Regions from separate parts of the Phytomonospora sp. NPDC050363 genome, predicted to be linked through region 1. Evidence: riboswitches for the same ligand, from Rfam matches in the RefSeq annotation. Region 1 holds a riboswitch; each other region holds the start of a gene.
What was found. A riboswitch is a leader RNA that binds a small molecule or an ion and turns the genes downstream of it on or off. The one in region 1 is predicted to bind cyclic di-AMP.

Region 1 (4,204 bases):
TCCCAGTACTCCTTGGGCCGGTACTCCAGCACCGAACCGGTCACCCAGCGCCAGGCGCCGGGCTGGTGCGGTTCGGACTCGACGAACAGGCGCTTCTCGACGCCCGCCCGGTTCTTCTTGTCGATGGCGTAGCCGTCCTTGAACTGGATCAGGACGGGCATGCCGACGCCGTACACGGCGCCGTCGGCGTTCCAAAGGTAGGCGCCGGCGCGCTGCTTCGGAGAGGCCATGGTGGTGAAGGTCGTCGTACCCGTCGACTCGACACCGTCGGCGCCCTTGGCGGTCACCGTCGCGGTGTAGGTCGTCTTGTACTTCAACGGGTCGGTGGGCACCCAGCTCGACTTGTCGAGCCGGAACTTGCCCTTCACACTGTCGCCCTTGTCGTTGACGAGCGTGACGGCGGTGACCTCACCGCCTTCGGCCGAAGCGGCGATCTCCGTGGAGACCGCGAGGCCCGTGCTGTCGGTGGGGGGTTCGATCGCCAGGGTCGGCCCGACGGGGGCCGAACTGGCCGTGTCCCCGGGAGACTTGGAGGCACCGTCGTCGCTGCAGGCGGCAAGGCCGGCGAGCGTGAAAGCCCCGGCGGTCGCGCCGAGGACAGCGCGACGCGAGGTCGTGGGTCGTTCCATAACGAACAAAGGTACAGCCCGAGGTCGAGCCGCCACCGCCCCACGACCCCTCACCGGGGTCATATGTGCGCGTGATGTGCGCGCGTTTTGTCCCTATCTGACGGAAAGGTGCACGTGGTTGGTGTGATCGGAGTTGGGTTCGCCACCCGCTCCGTCATAGGTCGTCCAGCCCTGACCGGGCATCCAGATTTTTCGGTACCAGATCACATAGAGGACACCGAGCGCGTCGGCGTGCTCCACGTACCATCCGGCGAGGTTGTCGCCGTATGCCTTCGCCTCCCCGTACGCCTCGCCGCCGAACCCGCCCGGAGTGACGGAGAAGTCACAGGCGCGGCCCTGCGGGTGCTCACCGAAACTGCCTCCCCGGTAGCAGGCGACGAAGCGGCTCCACCCGGCGATCTCGGTCTCCTCCAGGTTGTGGAGGGTCCGCGGGGTCAGGCAGCCGCTGGGGTTGGTCGGGTCCTGCTTGCTGCATCCCTCGCCGGGGAGGGAGCCGTTGGGATCGCGGTCGACCGGTCGCGGCGCGGGGGCGTCGGAGGTGGTCGGGCCGGTCGTGGCGTCGCCGCCGAAGGCCGCGATGGCCTGGGCCGCCTTCGACCGCTCCTTCTCCATCTTCTCGACGTTCTCCTTCTGCTCGGCGATCTCGTCGTCGAGCAGGGCGACCTTCGCCTCCAGGTCCTCGCGGGCGCCGGTCAGCTCCTTGATCTTCTTGGCGCTCTCCTCGCCGAGGTAGGAGACCAGGACCATGCCGTCGAGAGTGTCGTCGGGGGTCGAACTGGCCAGGAAGGCCTTCGCCGAACTCATGCCGCCGTTCTCGTACATGGCGCCGGCGATGTCGGCGACCTGTGCGGTGAGGACCTTGACGTCCTCCTCGCCCTCGACGACCTGCTTTTCGAGCTTGTCCTGCCGTTCCTTGGAGCCTTTGAGCGCGTCGCGGGCGTCGTTGTAGTTCCCGATCGCCTCGTCGAGCTGCTCGCGCATCTCTTTCGTGCCGCCCTCGTCGTCAGGGTCGGCGATCGCCGCGGGGGAGTTCACCAGCACGGCCAGCACGGTCACCAGAACGGCGACGAGCATGGCCGGCGCTGTGTCACGCCGATGGATCTTCGGCACGCATTCGCCTCTCTTGCCGACCGCCTACCGAGTTAGCTGACGGGCTCGGGCCAAGAGACGCCCTACCGCGCGAGGGTGCACGCGGATTCGCCCCGGGATTCGGTGGGTCCCCGGTTCGCCCCGAAGGGCGATTCGGCGGTGAACCGTCGCCGACGCTCAGCCGGAATGAACGCCTTAGGGGAGCAACGGTCCGGCGCCAGGCTACCGGACGCCGCAGCCCAGGTCAGGGCCCCACCATGCCGTCGCCGCGTGTGGGAACGGGGCGACACAGGGTGATCGGGGCGAGGGGGGCACAACGGGCATCCCGGTTGACGGCCGGCGCGATCATGCGGCAGAATCGACACATCTCGTCCCCGACCCGGGAGTCCGCCCAAGTGGAGAACTGACCGCCGGCGCTGAAAGTCCCTTGTGGTCCCCGCGACCCCTCTTCAGTGCCAACAGAAGCCGTGTCGAGCCGACGCTCCGCAGCCTCTGCCGGTCGTTCCCGCGCATCCCCTGTCCGCAGGGGTACGCCTCCGGTCGCCGACGCTGTCGCGCGCTCATCGCGGTATCGCCCGTCCCATCCGCGACGATCCCGGGAGCCCTCTTGCTACTTCGCACCACCGCAGTTTCCAAGGACTTCGGCCTGGAGCCCCTCTTCGCCCAAGTGAACCTCCTCGTCAACCCCGGCGACCGGATCGGCCTGGTCGGGCCGAACGGCGCCGGCAAGACCACCCTGCTCAAGATCCTCACCGGTGAGGAGCCCCCCACGGCCGGCCGCGTCGAACGCGGACCGCGCGTGCGGGTCGGCTATCTCGCCCAGCAGGTTCCCGACGCCGGGCAGACCGTCGGCGAGTTCCTTCGCGGCGGCGACCCGGAACTGCGCGACCTCACCCGGCGGATGGCCGAGCTGGAGAAGGCGCTCGCCGAGGGCGGTGACGTGCTCGACGAGTACGGCGCGGTCCAGGAGCGCTGGGTGGCGCGTTCGGGCTGGACCTTCGAGTCGCGGCTGGCCGAGGTGCGCGAGCGTCTCGACATCACCGCGCTGCCGGAGGATCTGGCGGTCACCGAGGTGAGCGGCGGTGAGCAGTCCAGGCTGATGCTGGCGCGCCTGCTGCTGTCGGCGCCCGACGTGCTGCTCCTCGACGAGCCGACGAACCATCTCGACGCCGAGGGCAGTGCCTGGCTGGGGGAGTGGCTGCGCGGTTTCGGCGGCGGGGTGGTCATCGCCAGCCATGACCGGGCGCTGCTCGACCGGGCGGTGACGCGCGTCGTCGAGATCGACGGCATCAACGAGGAACCGCAGCTCTACGAGGGCGGCTATACCGCCTACCGGGTGGAGAAGCAGCGCCGGTGGGAGCGGCGGCTGCTGGACTTCGAGGCGCAGGAGAAGGACCGGGTGCGCTGGGAGGCCGACATCGAGCGGACCAAGGGCCACGCTCTCGGGGTCGAGCTGACCACGCACAACGACCGGATGCGCCGCTACGCCAAGAAGGTGGCGAAGAAGGCCAAGGCGCGCGAGCGGCGGTTGCAGCGGCAGATGCAGTCGGTGCGCTGGATCGCCGAACCGCGGACCCGGCCGAGGCTGGTGCTGGCCTTCCCGCCGGCCGAGGCGGGTGAGGGGCCGCCGCTGGTCGCCGAGGGTCTGACCGTCCACCGTGGAGGGAGGGCGATCCTCGACGGCGTCGACCTGACCGTCGGGGCGGGCGACCGGATCGTGGTCACCGGCCGCAACGGCGCCGGCAAGTCGACGCTCCTGCGGGCGCTGGCGGGCGAGTTCGACTCCGGCGAGGTGCGTGCGGCGGTGGCGCCCAGCGTGCTGCCGCAGTCGCACGACGGCCTGCGCGCGGGCCGCACGGGCCGGATGAGCGTGCTCGACTTCTTCCGCTCGCGGGTGCCCGTCTACATCGACGAGGCCGAGGAGTTGCTCGGCGGTTACCTATTCGGGGAGGACGAGCGCACGGCGACCCTGTCCACTTTGTCCGGAGGTGAGCTCCAGCGGCTACTCCTGGCGGTCCTGGTGAACAGCGCCACACCCGTGCTGCTTCTCGACGAACCGACCAACCATCTCGACTTCGACTCGCTCGATGTGATCGAGGAGGCCATGCGGGCCTACCAGGGAACTCTCGTGCTGGTGACCCATGATGCGTACTTCGCCGAACGGGCCGGTGTCCGTCGACAGTGGACGGTCGCTGACGGAAAGGTGACCGAACTGTTGTCATTGGACACTTGCGCTGAGTAGCGAACATCGGTGAACATAGATATGTCACTGGGTCGTAACCGAACGAAATGCCCAACCCGGTGGACTACTCGGTGACACTGGCGACGTACGAGTGGGCGGGGAGCGCATCGTGTGGGGCAGGCATCCTGTGATGGCGGCCGACGTGGCCGCCGCGCAAAGTGACATCGTCGGATTCGTCGGGGGCGTACTGGCCCTCGCCTTGGTGACCACCGCGATCCTGATCGCGTTTCGCCACCGCCGCAGA
Region 2 (4,204 bases), on a different contig from region 1:
CCGCCGCCGTACCGTCCGCAGCAACAGCAGCAGCAGCACGCGCCCAACGCGTACACGCCACCGCCCCAGCAGCAGGCCTACACTCCCCCGCCGCCGCGACCGCCGATCCTGCCGCCGGTGCAGCGCGCGCCGCAGCCTCCGCCGCAGCCGCAGATCATCCAGGTTCCCTACGCGGTACCGGTGCACCAGCAGCAGCAGCCGGTGTTCGTGCCGCGCAGGAACCGCAAGCGCGGCCCCATCATCGCACTGGTCATCGTGGCCCTGCTCGGCTTCTGCTGCTACGGCACGTTCATCAAGCCGAGCGTCACGTCGGGGATCTTCGGCGACTTCTTCACCGACCTCAGCGACGACGGCCCGGTCATGAACGGCAGCGCCTCGGTGCCCTCGGCGCTCAGCTCCTTCTTCGAACCGTGGAAGAAGGCGCTCAACGAGTGCTGGGTCTCCGACTCCGGTGAGGCCTGGCAGGGCCCGGAGAGCGGCGGCTTCACGCGCGCCCTCGACAAGATCGGCGAGGAGCCCGCCCGCGTCTACTGCAGCTTCGACACCGACGTCGAGGACGAGTACAAGGCCGGCAGCATCCTGTTCGTCGACAGCGGCGGCGAGGACTTCGAGAAGGACGTCGCCTCGTCGTTCGGCCTGAAGGACACCTTCAACGGGTCGGGCAAGTCCGGCACCGACGAGTACTCGATCCCCTACGTGGCCATCGACGGCAGCTACTCCTACTACCCCGACGTCGGCGTGGCCATCGCCGGCTGGGGATCCGACGCCAAGGTCACCGACCTCGACAAGCTCTTCCAGGAATACTCCATCTGACGATGACCGCCCGCATGGAACCCGACCCCGAGCGCCCGAACCGCTTCTACCTGTACGTCGGCGACTCGGAACAGTCCCATGTGGACCTCGACGACCCGCTGCACCTCGAGTTCGACTACATCCGCTATCTGTCCTATGTGGTCGACTCCCTCGCCCCCTCGGGCGAGCCGCTGCGGGTGCTGCACCTGGGGGCCGGGGCGCTCACGCTGCCACGGTACGTCGCGGCGAAGAGGCCCGGCTCGTACCAGCAGGCCGTCGACATCGACGCCGAACTGGTCGCGCTGGTCCGGGAGAAGGCGCCGCTTCCCAAGCGCGGCAAGGTGAAGGTGCGCATCGGCGACGCCCGCGAGCAGCTGGCCGCCGCGCCCGACGACTGCTACGACGTGATCGTCCTCGACGTGTTCGCCGACAACGTCACCCCGCCGCACCTGACCACGGCCGAGTTCTTCGCCGACGTGTCCCGCGTGCTGAGGACCGGCGGCAGCCTGCTGATGAACGCCGGCGACGGCGGACCGCTGAAGTACACCCGTTCGCTGGCGGCGACGATCGGCTCGGTCTTCGGCCAGGGCCGCCTCCTCGGCGGGACGACCGTCCTGCGGGGACGCCGTTTCGGCAACATCGTGCTGTGCGGATCCGACCGGCCCTTCGACGACGCCGCCATCGCCCGTCGCGCAGCCGGCGACGTGTTTCCCACCGGCTTTCTCGACGGCGACGAATTCGCCAGGTTCGGAAAAGGAGCACCGGTGAACACCGACGGCGGTGCCGTGGCGTCCCCGGCGCCCCCGGGATTGTGGCCGCAAACCGGGCGAGGGGTCAGGAAGCGGAGTTCCCGCGGCGCAGCTCGTCCCTGATCTCCCGGAGCAGTTCGAGCTGCTCGTCCTTTTCGGCCTCCTCCTGGCGCCTCATCCGTTCCATCACCTTGCGGACGGGCAAAACGACTATGAAGTAGATGACCACCGCGGTCAAGACGAAGGTGATGACGGCGTCGATGAACGTCCCATAGGGGAAGTCCACACCGTTGACGGTGAATTTGCCACCGTTCTCCGAACCACCCGTGACCAGTGTGATCAGGGGCGTGAGGAACGCACCGGTGAATGCGGTGACCATGGCCGTGAGGGCGGCGCCCATGACGACGGCGACGGCCAGGTCGACGACGTTGCCGCGAAAGAGGAATTCCTTGAAACCCTTGAGCATCAGCACATCCTGCCAGAGGCGGTCCGATTGCTCCGTGATCGCCACGTATTGCGTGTGGGCTATTCCACTGCACCATAGGCAATCGCGAACACTCTCGGTTAGCGTCACCGGGCTCGTACGGTACTCCTCACTCCCAGCAAGGGAGTGACCGTGCGAGTGCCGCTGAGTCGCCGCACCGAGGCGAATCGGGGACCCACCGAGTACTGGGGTGAATCCGCGCCGAGCGCGGTAGGGCGATCTTCCGGCCCGAACCCGTCAGCTAACCCGGTAAGCGGCTTGATGGAAGAAGGGTTGCCGTCTTGTCGGCAGACGACTGCAAGTTGCCTGGAAACAGACGAATCAGCAAGACCCGGACTCGCGGCCTGATCCGCACCGCGACCTGTGCCGGTGTTTTCACCGGCGCGATCGTCGCGACCCTCCTCGCCCCCGGCATGGCGCAGGCGGCGCCGAGCACAGAGGACAAACTGGACACCGCCTCGACCGATTACAAGAAGGCCGTCGAGAAGCGCGACGACCTCGTCGAGCGGATCAAGGCCCTTGAGGACACCATCGCCGGTTCCGACCGGGCCATCGACAGCGCCGTCGCGCTGATCGGCTCCCCGGCCACCACGCTCGACGACAGCGGCACGCTGCTCAGCCAGCTCACCGACCTCTCCGACCTGGCCCGCGAGCAGTCGCAGGCCGTCGACGACGCCGCGACGGCGATCGCCGAGGCCAACGCGGCCAAGGATCAGCTCAACACCGATCTGGTCGCGGCCAAGAAGACGGTGTCGAAGCTGGCCGAGGAGAAGGAGGAGCTGGAGAACAAGCTGGCCGAGGAGCAGGCCGAGACCTCGTCGAGCACCTACGACGGCGAGATCCCGGCGGTGTCGGGCAAGGCGGGCCAGGCGGTCTCCTTCGCCTACGGCGCCATCGGCATCCCGTACGTCTTCGGCGCGACCGGCCCGGACGGCTACGACTGCTCCGGCCTGACCATGGCCGCGTGGGCGGCCGCGGGCGTGTCCCTGCCGCACTACACCGTCGACCAGTGGAACGCCACCACGTCGATCTCGCGCGGTGAGCTGCGCGCCGGGGACCTGGTGTTCTACGCCGGTCTCGGGCACGTGGGCATCTACGTCGGCGACGGCAAGGTCATCCACGCGCCCCAGCCGGGCGAGTCGGTGAAGATCTCCGACATCGACATGATGACCCCCGACGGTTTCCGCCGGGTGTAAGAGCTCGTCCGGTGGGCTCCCTGCGGGGACACGGCGGTTTCATCGCACCCACAAGACAAGCCCTGGGCGCCCGCCCGGCCGCACGCACGCGCTGACCCCGCGCGGCCGGGCGGCATCGACCGCGCCGACGCCCGGGCCTTCCTACGGCCCGGGCGTCGGCGTGTTCCCGACTTCGGTGAGCCTGTCGCGCAGGAAGGCCCGCTCCGACTCGTTGCTGCTGAGCGCGAGCGCACGCCGGTACGCCTCGGCCGCCGCGGTCCGGCGACCGAGCCGGCGCAGCAGGTCGGCCCGAACCGCGTGGAAGACGTGGTGTCCGTCGAGGTCGAGCGCGTCGACGAGTGCCAGCCCCGCGCCCGGACCGTCGATCTCGGCGACCGCGACCGCCCGATGCAGCGCCGCGACCGGGTTGGGCGCGAAGGCGAGGAGCTGGTCGTAGAGGGCGAGGATCTGGCGCCAGTCGGTGTCGGCGGCGGTGGCCGCGTCGGCGTGCACGGCGTTGATCGCCGCCTGGAACTGGTAGGGCCCGGGACTGCCCCGGCGCAGGCAACGGCGCACCAGCGCGTGCCCCTCGGCGATCGCCGCCCGGTCCCAGCGACGGCGGTCCTGGTCGGCGAGCAGGACCGGCCGTCCGTCCTGGGCGGTCCGCGCGGCCCGGCGGGAGTCGACGAGCAGCATCAGCGCGAGCAGTCCGGTCACCTCGGGCTCGTCGGGCATGAGTTCGTGGAGGAGCCGGCCGAGCCGGACGGCCTCCGCGCAGAGGTCACCGCGGACGAGGTCCGCGCCGGAGGTGGCGGTGTGCCCCTCGGTGAAGATCAGGTAGACGACGGCGAGCACGGCGGCGAGGCGGTCGGGCAGGTCGGCGTCGCGGGGTACGCGGTAGGGGATGCGGGCGTCGCGGATCTTGCCCTTGGCGCGGACGAGGCGCTGGGCCATGGTCGTCTCGGCGACGAGGAAGGCGCGGGCGATCTCGGTGGTGGACAGGC
Region 3 (4,204 bases), on a different contig from region 1:
GAGTGGATCACGCGGTCGCTGTAGCGCAGGTCGCCCTGTGCCCGGTGGAAGGCGTAGAACTCCGGCTGGGTCAGCAGACACGGGTACAGCCCCGACGACCGCGCCACGGCCTCCTCCTGGGCCTGCGCGCCCCCCAGGAAGCCGCCCCCGGGGTTCTTGGCCGACGCGAACACGAGGGCGGCGACGTCGGGCGCCAGCCGCCGCGCTGCCTCCAAAGTGGACTCCGCGGTGACCTCGACGACCGGCTCGGCCCGCGATCCGCTCGGCCGCGGTGAGTCCCCGGGTTCGTGGCACCTGGTCTCGCGGACGGCACCCGCGACGTCGATGTCCATCGTGCGTCCCGAGGGGGTCTCGTAGCAGCCGGCCTCGGCGATCTCGACGGTCCGGCGGGCGATCTCGCGCAGTCTGCCGCTCATGCCCGCAGGCTATGCGCCGCATCGCCGGCCGCACAACGAGAAAACGCCCCGACCAGGTGGCCGGGGCGCGTCCTCGCTCGTCGTCAGGGCCTGCCGAAGCCGTACACCGGCATGGAGTCCACAGGGGACACCCGGACGTTCTGCCCGGCTTCGGGCGCGTGGATGATCTTCCCTTCGCCGGCGTAGATGCCGACGTGGTGGATGTCGTTGTAGTAGAAGACCAGGTCGCCCGGTTTGACCGCGTCGCGGTCGACCTTGCGGACCGAGTCCCATTGCATGGCCGCGTTGTGCGGCAGGGCCACGCCGGCACTGCTCCACGCCGCCGAGGTCAGCCCCGAGCAGTCGTAACCGCCCGGCGAGGACCCGCCCCACTGGTAGGGGGTGCCCAGCGCGCTGTGGGCGTACCGGACCGCCTCGGAGCCGTCGCCACCGGCGGGCAGTGAGCCCAGTGTGTAGGTGCGGCCCTCGTTGTAGGTGAAGGAGGCGCCGTCGCGCAGCGTCGTCAGCCGGGAGAGTTCGGTCTCGATCGTGCCGCGCTTCTCGGCGAGCTCCTTCTCCAGGCGCTCCTTCTCGACGCGCAGTTCGGCGATGGTGGTCCGCTCCGACTCCAGGGCCCGCTGGGTCTCCAGGAGTCCGGTGAGTTCGCGGTCCTCCTGCCAGGCCAGGAAGTCCAGCGTCGTGAGGCGCTCGGCGAGCTCGTCGGCGTGACCGGAGAGCATCGCGTTGAGCTGGCTCAGACCGCCGGTCTGGTAGTAGTGCATGGCGATCGCGCTGAGGTTGTCGTCGTTGGCGGCCATGAGTTCGCGCAGCGGGCCGAGGGCGTTGTCGATCTCCTCGGAGCGCTCGTTGACCGCGTCGAGTTCCTCGGCGGCCTTGTTGTACTGCTCCACGACGACTTCGAGGTCGTGGGAAGCGGTGTCGATCTGTTCGTCCAATGTGGGGTCGGCATGCGCCGCCGACGGAGAAAGGGCGAGCGCGGTGACGACCGCGCCGGTGAACAGGAGTCTGGAGATTGTTGCGAGATACCGGGTCGGCACCGGAGTGGTCATGATGACCGGCTCCTTCAAAGGTCCCCGGGGGTGGTGACAGGTTGTGTGGGGTCAGCGCCGTAGCGTACCACCCCCGGGTTGCTTTGAGACGAGGTGTCCGGGTTCGTGCGAACGGGTCTAGCTGGGCCGGCCGAATCCGTCGATCGACATGGAGTCGAGCGGTGCGGTCGTCACCGACTGCCCCGGTTGTGGGGCGTGCACGATGACGTTCTCGCCGGCATAGATGGCGACATGGCTGAGTCCGTTGTAGAACACCAGGTCACCGGGGGCGAGTTCGTCGCGGCTCACGTGCGGGACCTCGTTCCACTGCATGTTCGTGTTGTGCGACAGGCCGACGCCCGCCGCTCCCCAGGCGCCTTGGGTCAGACCGGAGCAGTCCCATGAGCCCGGACCGGCATCGCCGTAGCCGTAGGGTTCGCCGATCTGGTCGTAGGCGAACTGCACCGCGTCGCCCGCGCGGCCGCTGGGCGGCGGGGGCTTGCCGGGGCCGCTGGGCGGCGGCGCCAGCTGGTCTTGCATGGCGAGCAGTTCGTCGAGGTCGCCCTCGATCTTGTCCTTCTTCTCCTTGATCTCCTTCTTGAGATCCTCCTGCTCCTTGATCGTGGTCGCCAGCGACTCCTCCTCGGTGTGGAGGGCGGTGGTGGCCTCGTTGAAGGAGCGGATCTCGGAGATCTGCGTCTGCCCGAGTTGACTGATCAGCGAGAGTCGCTCGATCGTCTCGTCGGGGGAGCCCGACAGCATGATGTTGACCTGGCTGAGGTTGCCGCCGGTATAGGTGCTCGAAGCGATCGCGTCGACCTCATCTTGCGCGGCGGCGACCGACTCGGCCAGGGGGATCAGCGCCTTCTCGATCTCTTTTTGGCGCTTCTCGGCCTTCTTGAGATTCTCCCGGGCGGCGTTGTACTGCTCGGTGATCTTCTCTAGCTCGTCGCCCTTTTTCTCGACCTGTTCTTCGATCTCGTCGAGGCTGGGGTCCGCATGTGCGGGGCTTGCGGTGAACAGCAGCGCAAGAGCTGCCGCTGCCGCGGCCAGGGCGACATAACGGATTCGCACCGGTGGTCGGCTCCTTCTTCCTCGAACCGCCTACCGGGTTAGCTGACGGGCTCGGGCGGGAAGAAGCATCGCCCTACCTGCGTTGTGCGGCAGGATTCGCCCCAATGGCGTGGTTCCCCGGTTCACCTGGGGGTGGCGCGTGAGCGTCGGTGATTCGGCGGTGTCGCCCGGTGTCACCGGGGTGGTGGCAAGGGGTCCGGGCTGACGGAGCCCAAGAGTAGGGTGAGTCGACGGTCGATATCAAGTCGTGACGTACTTCAATCCCTCGAATGGCACAGCCCGTGGGCGCATCGTACTGCGAGGATGACCCCCTGCGGTCGTGTACGATAGGGGGGTGGGGTATACGGACGGCGAAAATGCAGAGGTGAGCGGCATGGCGGACTATTGGTACAGCACGGACAAGAAGGCGCTCCTTTCGCGGCTTCGCCGGATCGAAGGGCAGGTCCGCGGACTCCAGCGCATGGTCGAGGGCGACGAGTACTGCATCGACATCCTCACCCAGATCTCGGCGGCCGACAAAGCGCTCAAAGCCGTCGCCGTGAGTCTGCTCGAAGGCCATATCGGCCACTGCGTCATGGAGGCCGGCACCGATGCCGACGCCGCCGCGGCGAAAGTGAAAGAGGCCTCCGACGCGATCGCCCGGCTCGTTCGCTCCTAGCGCTCTGCGTACCCTTCACCCCATGAAGACCGGCGGCAGGAAAGTAGATCCGAAGCTGCCCATCTACGTCGGCGTGCTCGTGCTCGCCGTCCTGATGGGCGTCGGCGTCGGCCGTGTCCTCGGCCCGGTGTCCACCTACCCCGGCGATCCCGGGCAGAACGCCGGCGACCAGAGCGCCGCCGCCCCACCGCAGGGCGGCGGACCCGTCGTCGCCGCCGACGGCCACATCCACGGCGGCACCATCGGCGCGGGCGGCTCCGCCGGCGGCGCGCCCGCGCTCGGCGGCCTGGAGATCTCCGCCTCCGGCTACACCCTCGCCCCCGCCGCCGACGAGTTCGGCGCCGCCGGCGATCCGCAGTCGATCTCCTTCCAGATCCTGCGCGCCGACGGCACACCGGCCACCGAGTTCGCCGTCGTGCACGAGAAGTCCATGCACTTCTTCGTTGTCCGCCGCGACTTCGGCGACTACCGGCACCTGCACCCGGAGATGGCCCCCGACGGAACGTGGAGCGTCGAGGCGGCCCTCGCCGACCCCGGCCCCTACCGCATGTACGCCGACTTCACCGCGATCGACGCCGCCGGCACCCAGACCGCGGTCACCCTCGGCGCCGACCTCGCCGTCTCCGGCGACTACCGCCCCGAGAAGCTCCCGGCCCCGGCCGTCGAGTCGACTGTGGACGGTTTGACCGCCGCGATGTCGGGCACCGCCACACCTGGCGTCGCCAGCCCGGTCCTGTTCACCGTGACCCGCGACGGGCGGCCGGTCGGACTCCAGCCCTACCTCGGCGCCTTCGGCCACCTCGTGGCCCTGCGCGACGGCGACCTCGGCTTCGTGCACGTCCACCCCGAACCCCAGTTGTTCGACGGGGCCGTGAAGTTCTGGGTCACCGCGCCGACCCCGGGCACCTACCGCCTCTACCTCGACTTCCAGGTCGACGGGAAGGTCCACACCGCCGACTACGTCGTCGTGGTCGAGTAATCCGCTTGCCGCCGCCGCCAAGTGCGGCGAGCATGGCCGGATGCTCCCC
Region 4 (4,204 bases), on a different contig from region 1:
CGCGCTGCTCCCGCACCCCGGCCGTACCTGGTTCGACACCGCGCCATCCGAGCTGGGCGCGCATCTGCGGGAGTTGGCCGAGGACGGCCTGCTGCCGCCGTGGAACGAGTGGTTCCCGCCGGGCGCGGTCGACGGGCTGCTGCCCGACGCGGGCCCGCGCGCCGACTTCCTGGCCGAGTTGCCCCGCTTGCCGCTGTCCTACTTCGGCGAGACCGCGCCGGAGCACGACGCGCCCTTCCCGGGCGCCTACCTGCGGCTGAGCGATGGGTACGAGGAGCAGGCCGCGGCGGCGGAGGCCTCGTCCTGGCCGGTCGTGCGGGAGGACGCCGACCACCTCGCGGTGTTCACCCGTCCACGCGTGGTCGCCGGCCACGTCGCCGGGCTGGTCGCCGCGATCACTTGAGCAGTTTCGACATCCGGCGGTCGGCGAGCGGTTTCCCGCCCGTCTGGCAGGTCGGGCAGTACTGGAGCGAGGAGTCGGCGAAGGAGACCTCGCGGATCGTGTCGCCGCAGACCGGACAGGGCTGCCCGGTGCGCCCGTGGACCCGCATCGTCTCCTTCTTGTGCGCCTTGAGGTCGCCCGCGGCGAGGTCACCGGCGTCGGCGGTCGCCTCGCGCAGCGTGCCGACCATGGCGTCGTAGAGGTTTCGCACGTCGTTCTCGGTGAGCGTGTTCGCGGTCTTGAACGGCGACATCTTCGCCACGTGCAGGATCTCGTCGGAGTAGGCGTTGCCGATCCCGGCGATGACCTTCTGGTCGCGCAGGAGGCCCTTGATCTGCGTGCGCTTTCCTTTCAGCAGGGCGGCGAACCTCTCGACGGTGAAGCCCTCGGCGAGGGGGTCGGGACCGAGCGCGGCGATGCCGGGCACCTTGGCGGGGTCGTCGACTATGTAGACCGCCAGGCGCTTCTTCGTGCCCTGCTCGGTCAGGTCGAAGCCCGAACCGTCCTCCAGCACGACGCGCAGCGCGACCGGCCCCTTGCCCGGCCCCAGTGGCCGGGGTGGGAGCTTGTCGCGCCAGTGCAGCCAGCCGGCCCGGGCCAGGTGGACGATCAGGTGCGCTCCTCCCAGGTCGAGGTCGAGGAACTTCCCGTGCCTGCCGACGGCCTCGACAGTGCGCCCGTGCAGTGCCGTGGGCGGCGGGTCGTAGGTCTTGAGCACCGAGATCGACGCGACGTCGACCCGCACGACCTCATACCCGCGCGTGCGCGCGGCGAGGAACCGCGCGAGCGCCTCGACCTCGGGCAGCTCCGGCATGCGTCCAGTCTGGCACCGATCAGGCCAGCCCCTGCCACCATCCGTCAGGTTCGGGCGCGTTCGCCACGTCGACGGTCTGGCCCGGCCGGGGCACCGTGAGGGAGATCCCGCGTGCCTTCGCCTCGCGCCACAGGCGGTCGACGGGCTCGCCCCACGCGTGGAACGCGAGGTCGAAAGTGCACCAGTGGACGGGGATGAGCAGCCCGCCGTTGAGGTCGAGGTGGGCCCGGGCGGCGTCCTCGGGCGTCATGTGGATGTCCGGCCAGGCCGGGCTGTAGGCGCCGATCTGGACGAGGGTGGCGTCGAAGGGGCCGTGAGCGGCGCCGATCGCCCGGTAGCCGTCGAAGTAGCCGGAGTCGCCGGTGTAGAACACCCGGTGGCGGGGTCCGGCGATCACCCAGGAGCCCCACAGGCTCGTGTTGCGCTTGAGTCCGCGCCCGGAGAAATGCTGCGCGGCGGTGAGCGTCAGTGTCACGTCGCCGACGGCGTGCGCGTCGTCCCAGTCCATCTCGACGATCCGCTCGGCCGGCACGCCCCAGCTCTCCAGGTGCGCGCCGATGCCCAGCGGGACCAGGAAGGGCGCGGTCCGGTCGCGCGCGATCGCCTTGATCGTGGGCATGTCGAGGTGGTCGTAATGGTCGTGGGAGATGAGCACGGCGTCGATGTGCGGGAGGTCTTCGAGCGCGGCCGGCGAGGGGTGGAGGCGGCGTGGCCCGGTCACCAGGCTGGGGGAGCAGCGGTCGCCCCAGACGGGGTCGAGCAGGACGCGGGTGCCGTCGAGGTCGACGAGCGCCGAGGCGTGCCCGTACCAGGTGACGTGCGCGCCTGGCCCCGGAGCGGGATCGGGCGTCGCGAGCGGCACCGGCAGCAGCGGCTTCGTCGGGGCCTTGTTGGCGCGGCGGTCGCGGATGACCGAGCGGATGCCGGTGATCGTGGCCGCGCCGAGCCCGCCGGCGTTGTGGAAGGCGCCGTCGCGGAACTGCGGTGACGACTCGATGCGCGCGAGGCGTTCGCCGCTCGGCCGCCGGCCGAGGGCGGCGGGAATGTCGCGGAATCGCCATGCCGCGGCACCTGCCGCTGCGGCGGCGGCCGCCAGCGCGATGATCCGGGCGGTGCGTCGGGTGCTCGCCATGGGCGGCTCGCCTTCGTAGTCGGGAACGGTTGTTCAAACCTTATTGACTTCGCTGAGACCGGGCTGAGGATCGCGCCGATCGCACGTTGCGTCACCGTGACCTCTACGAACTCGCCTAGTAGACGGCGGTGCGCTTCCGGTACGGTGGCTGCCAGGCCGCCGGCGACCCGACGCCACGCAGGGCGTCGACGGTGGCCGCCGCCGAATCGCCTCCCGGGGCGAACCGGGGAACCACCTCCTCGTCCCACGGGGAACCGGGGTGAATCCGCGCGAGCGGTAGGGCGACCTTCGGCCCGAACCCGTCAGCTAACCCGGTAGGCGGTGCCGAGTAGAAGGACTACACGTGACCCCACTGTCCGTCCGGCGCCGGTGGCTGCCGTTGACGCTGTTCGCCGTGGCGCTGGTGCTTCTTTCGACCGCGATCCCCGGCACGGCGCTGGCCGACCCCGACGAGGGCGATCTCGACTCCACCCTGGAAAAGGCGATCTCGGACTACATCGAGGCCGAGGAAGAGCTCAAGGCCGCCGAGAAGCGCGAGAAGACCGTCGAGAAGCAGATCAAGAAGAACAAGACCAAGGTGACCGAGCTGAGCGCGCAGGTCGAGCAGATCGCCGCGGCCGCCTATGCGGGCGGCAACCTCAGCTCGGTGACGGCCGTCCTCGGTGCCGAGTCACTCGATCTGGCCATCGACCGGGCCATGATCGTCAACTACCTCGGCGACGAGAGCGCCAAGACGGTCAACCGGCTCGTCGAGACGCGCGAGGAGCTGGCCGCCGAGGAGGAGCTCCTCAAGGAGGAGATCGAGAACCAGACCAAGGCCCTCGGCAAGATGGAGGACGCGCGCAACGCCGCCGCCGACCAACTGGCCGGCAGCGGCGGCAACAACGCGCAGGGTCCGTCGACCGACAACGCGCGCGTGCCCGACCCGGCGCCGCGCAACCCCGACGGGTCCTACCCGGACGAAGGCTGCTCGGTCAACGACTCCACGACCGACTCCTGCATCAGCCCTCGGCTGAAGCACGCGCGCGACCAGGCCACCATCGCCGGGTTCCAGCGCTACGTCTCGTGCTTCCGGGGAGGTGGTGGCGGTGACCATCCGCTGGGGAAGGCCTGCGACTTCTCGGCCGCCCCGGGCGGTTTCAAGTCGGAGGACGCCGGCGGTGGCGACAAGGAGTACGGCGACAGCCTTGCCGGGTGGTTCGTCAAGCACGCCGACCGTCTGGGCGTGAAGTACGTGATCTGGTACCGCCAGATCTGGGAGCGCGGCTTCGGCTGGGGGCCCTACAGCGGCGGCGGCGATCCGGCCTCGGCGCACACCAACCACGTCCACCTCTCGATGATCTGACCCCTCCCTCCCCGCGACATATACGCGTGGGGGGTATAGTCTGGAGCCATACCCGCTAGGGGTATGGCTCCAGGTGCTGTGAGAGGGGTGACGACGGTGCCGAGACTGCTCCTCCTGATCGCCGTCGTTCTCGGACTCGGCTGGATGCACACCATCGGCCACCACGGCGGCGGGCATGCCCCTGTCGCGCACGGCGGCGCCGATCACGTCGTCCACGAGCCGGCCGAGCCGACCGGCGCTTCGCCGACGCTCGCCGCGCCCGCCCCCAGCCCCGCCGTCTCCGTCGAAATGTGCCTCGCCGTGCTCACCGCCGCCGTCCTGGTGGTGGCACTGCTCGCCGTCCGCGTCCGGCGCGCCGACCTCGCCGCCCGGCGACGCCGCACCCCGGCCGCCGCCGGACACGGACCACCCCGTCTCATCCCCCGGGGGCTGGTCATCGCCGAACTGACGGTGCTTCGCATATAGGCCGGC

Region 2: another riboswitch for cyclic di-AMP. It lies ahead of AB0I28_RS08780 (C40 family peptidase); the one in region 1 lies ahead of AB0I28_RS11840 (hypothetical protein).
Region 3: another riboswitch for cyclic di-AMP. It lies ahead of AB0I28_RS15830 (NlpC/P60 family protein); the one in region 1 lies ahead of AB0I28_RS11840 (hypothetical protein).
Region 4: another riboswitch for cyclic di-AMP. It lies ahead of AB0I28_RS19085 (hypothetical protein); the one in region 1 lies ahead of AB0I28_RS11840 (hypothetical protein).

What each region holds. Positions count from the first base shown of each region.
Region 1 is NZ_JBFAKK010000004.1:153,641-157,844, forward strand. It holds gene AB0I28_RS11835 (Ig-like domain-containing protein) at 1-629, opposite strand, end outside; gene AB0I28_RS11840 (hypothetical protein) at 723-1,739, opposite strand; cyclic di-AMP (ydaO/yuaA leader) riboswitch at 1,743-1,887, opposite strand; gene AB0I28_RS11845 (ABC-F family ATP-binding cassette domain-containing protein) at 2,326-3,960, shown strand; gene AB0I28_RS11850 (hypothetical protein) at 4,091-4,204, shown strand, end outside.
Region 2 is NZ_JBFAKK010000003.1:152,045-156,248, reverse strand. It holds gene AB0I28_RS08795 (Hsp70 family protein) at 1-813, shown strand, start outside; gene AB0I28_RS08790 (fused MFS/spermidine synthase) at 816-1,664, shown strand; gene mscL (large conductance mechanosensitive channel protein MscL) at 1,627-2,052, opposite strand; cyclic di-AMP (ydaO/yuaA leader) riboswitch at 2,158-2,297, shown strand; gene AB0I28_RS08780 (C40 family peptidase) at 2,328-3,221, shown strand; gene AB0I28_RS08775 (RNA polymerase sigma factor) at 3,363-4,204, opposite strand, start outside.
Region 3 is NZ_JBFAKK010000005.1:275,435-279,638, forward strand. It holds gene AB0I28_RS15820 (TIGR02452 family protein) at 1-416, opposite strand, end outside; gene AB0I28_RS15825 (NlpC/P60 family protein) at 500-1,465, opposite strand; gene AB0I28_RS15830 (NlpC/P60 family protein) at 1,583-2,518, opposite strand; cyclic di-AMP (ydaO/yuaA leader) riboswitch at 2,530-2,688, opposite strand; gene AB0I28_RS15835 (metal-sensitive transcriptional regulator) at 2,892-3,176, shown strand; gene AB0I28_RS15840 (hypothetical protein) at 3,199-4,155, shown strand; gene AB0I28_RS15845 (GNAT family N-acetyltransferase) at 4,196-4,204, shown strand, end outside.
Region 4 is NZ_JBFAKK010000006.1:391,942-396,145, reverse strand. It holds gene AB0I28_RS19100 (hypothetical protein) at 1-403, shown strand, start outside; gene AB0I28_RS19095 (DNA-formamidopyrimidine glycosylase family protein) at 396-1,256, opposite strand; gene AB0I28_RS19090 (MBL fold metallo-hydrolase) at 1,276-2,388, opposite strand; cyclic di-AMP (ydaO/yuaA leader) riboswitch at 2,578-2,724, shown strand; gene AB0I28_RS19085 (hypothetical protein) at 2,732-3,733, shown strand; gene AB0I28_RS19080 (hypothetical protein) at 3,830-4,198, shown strand.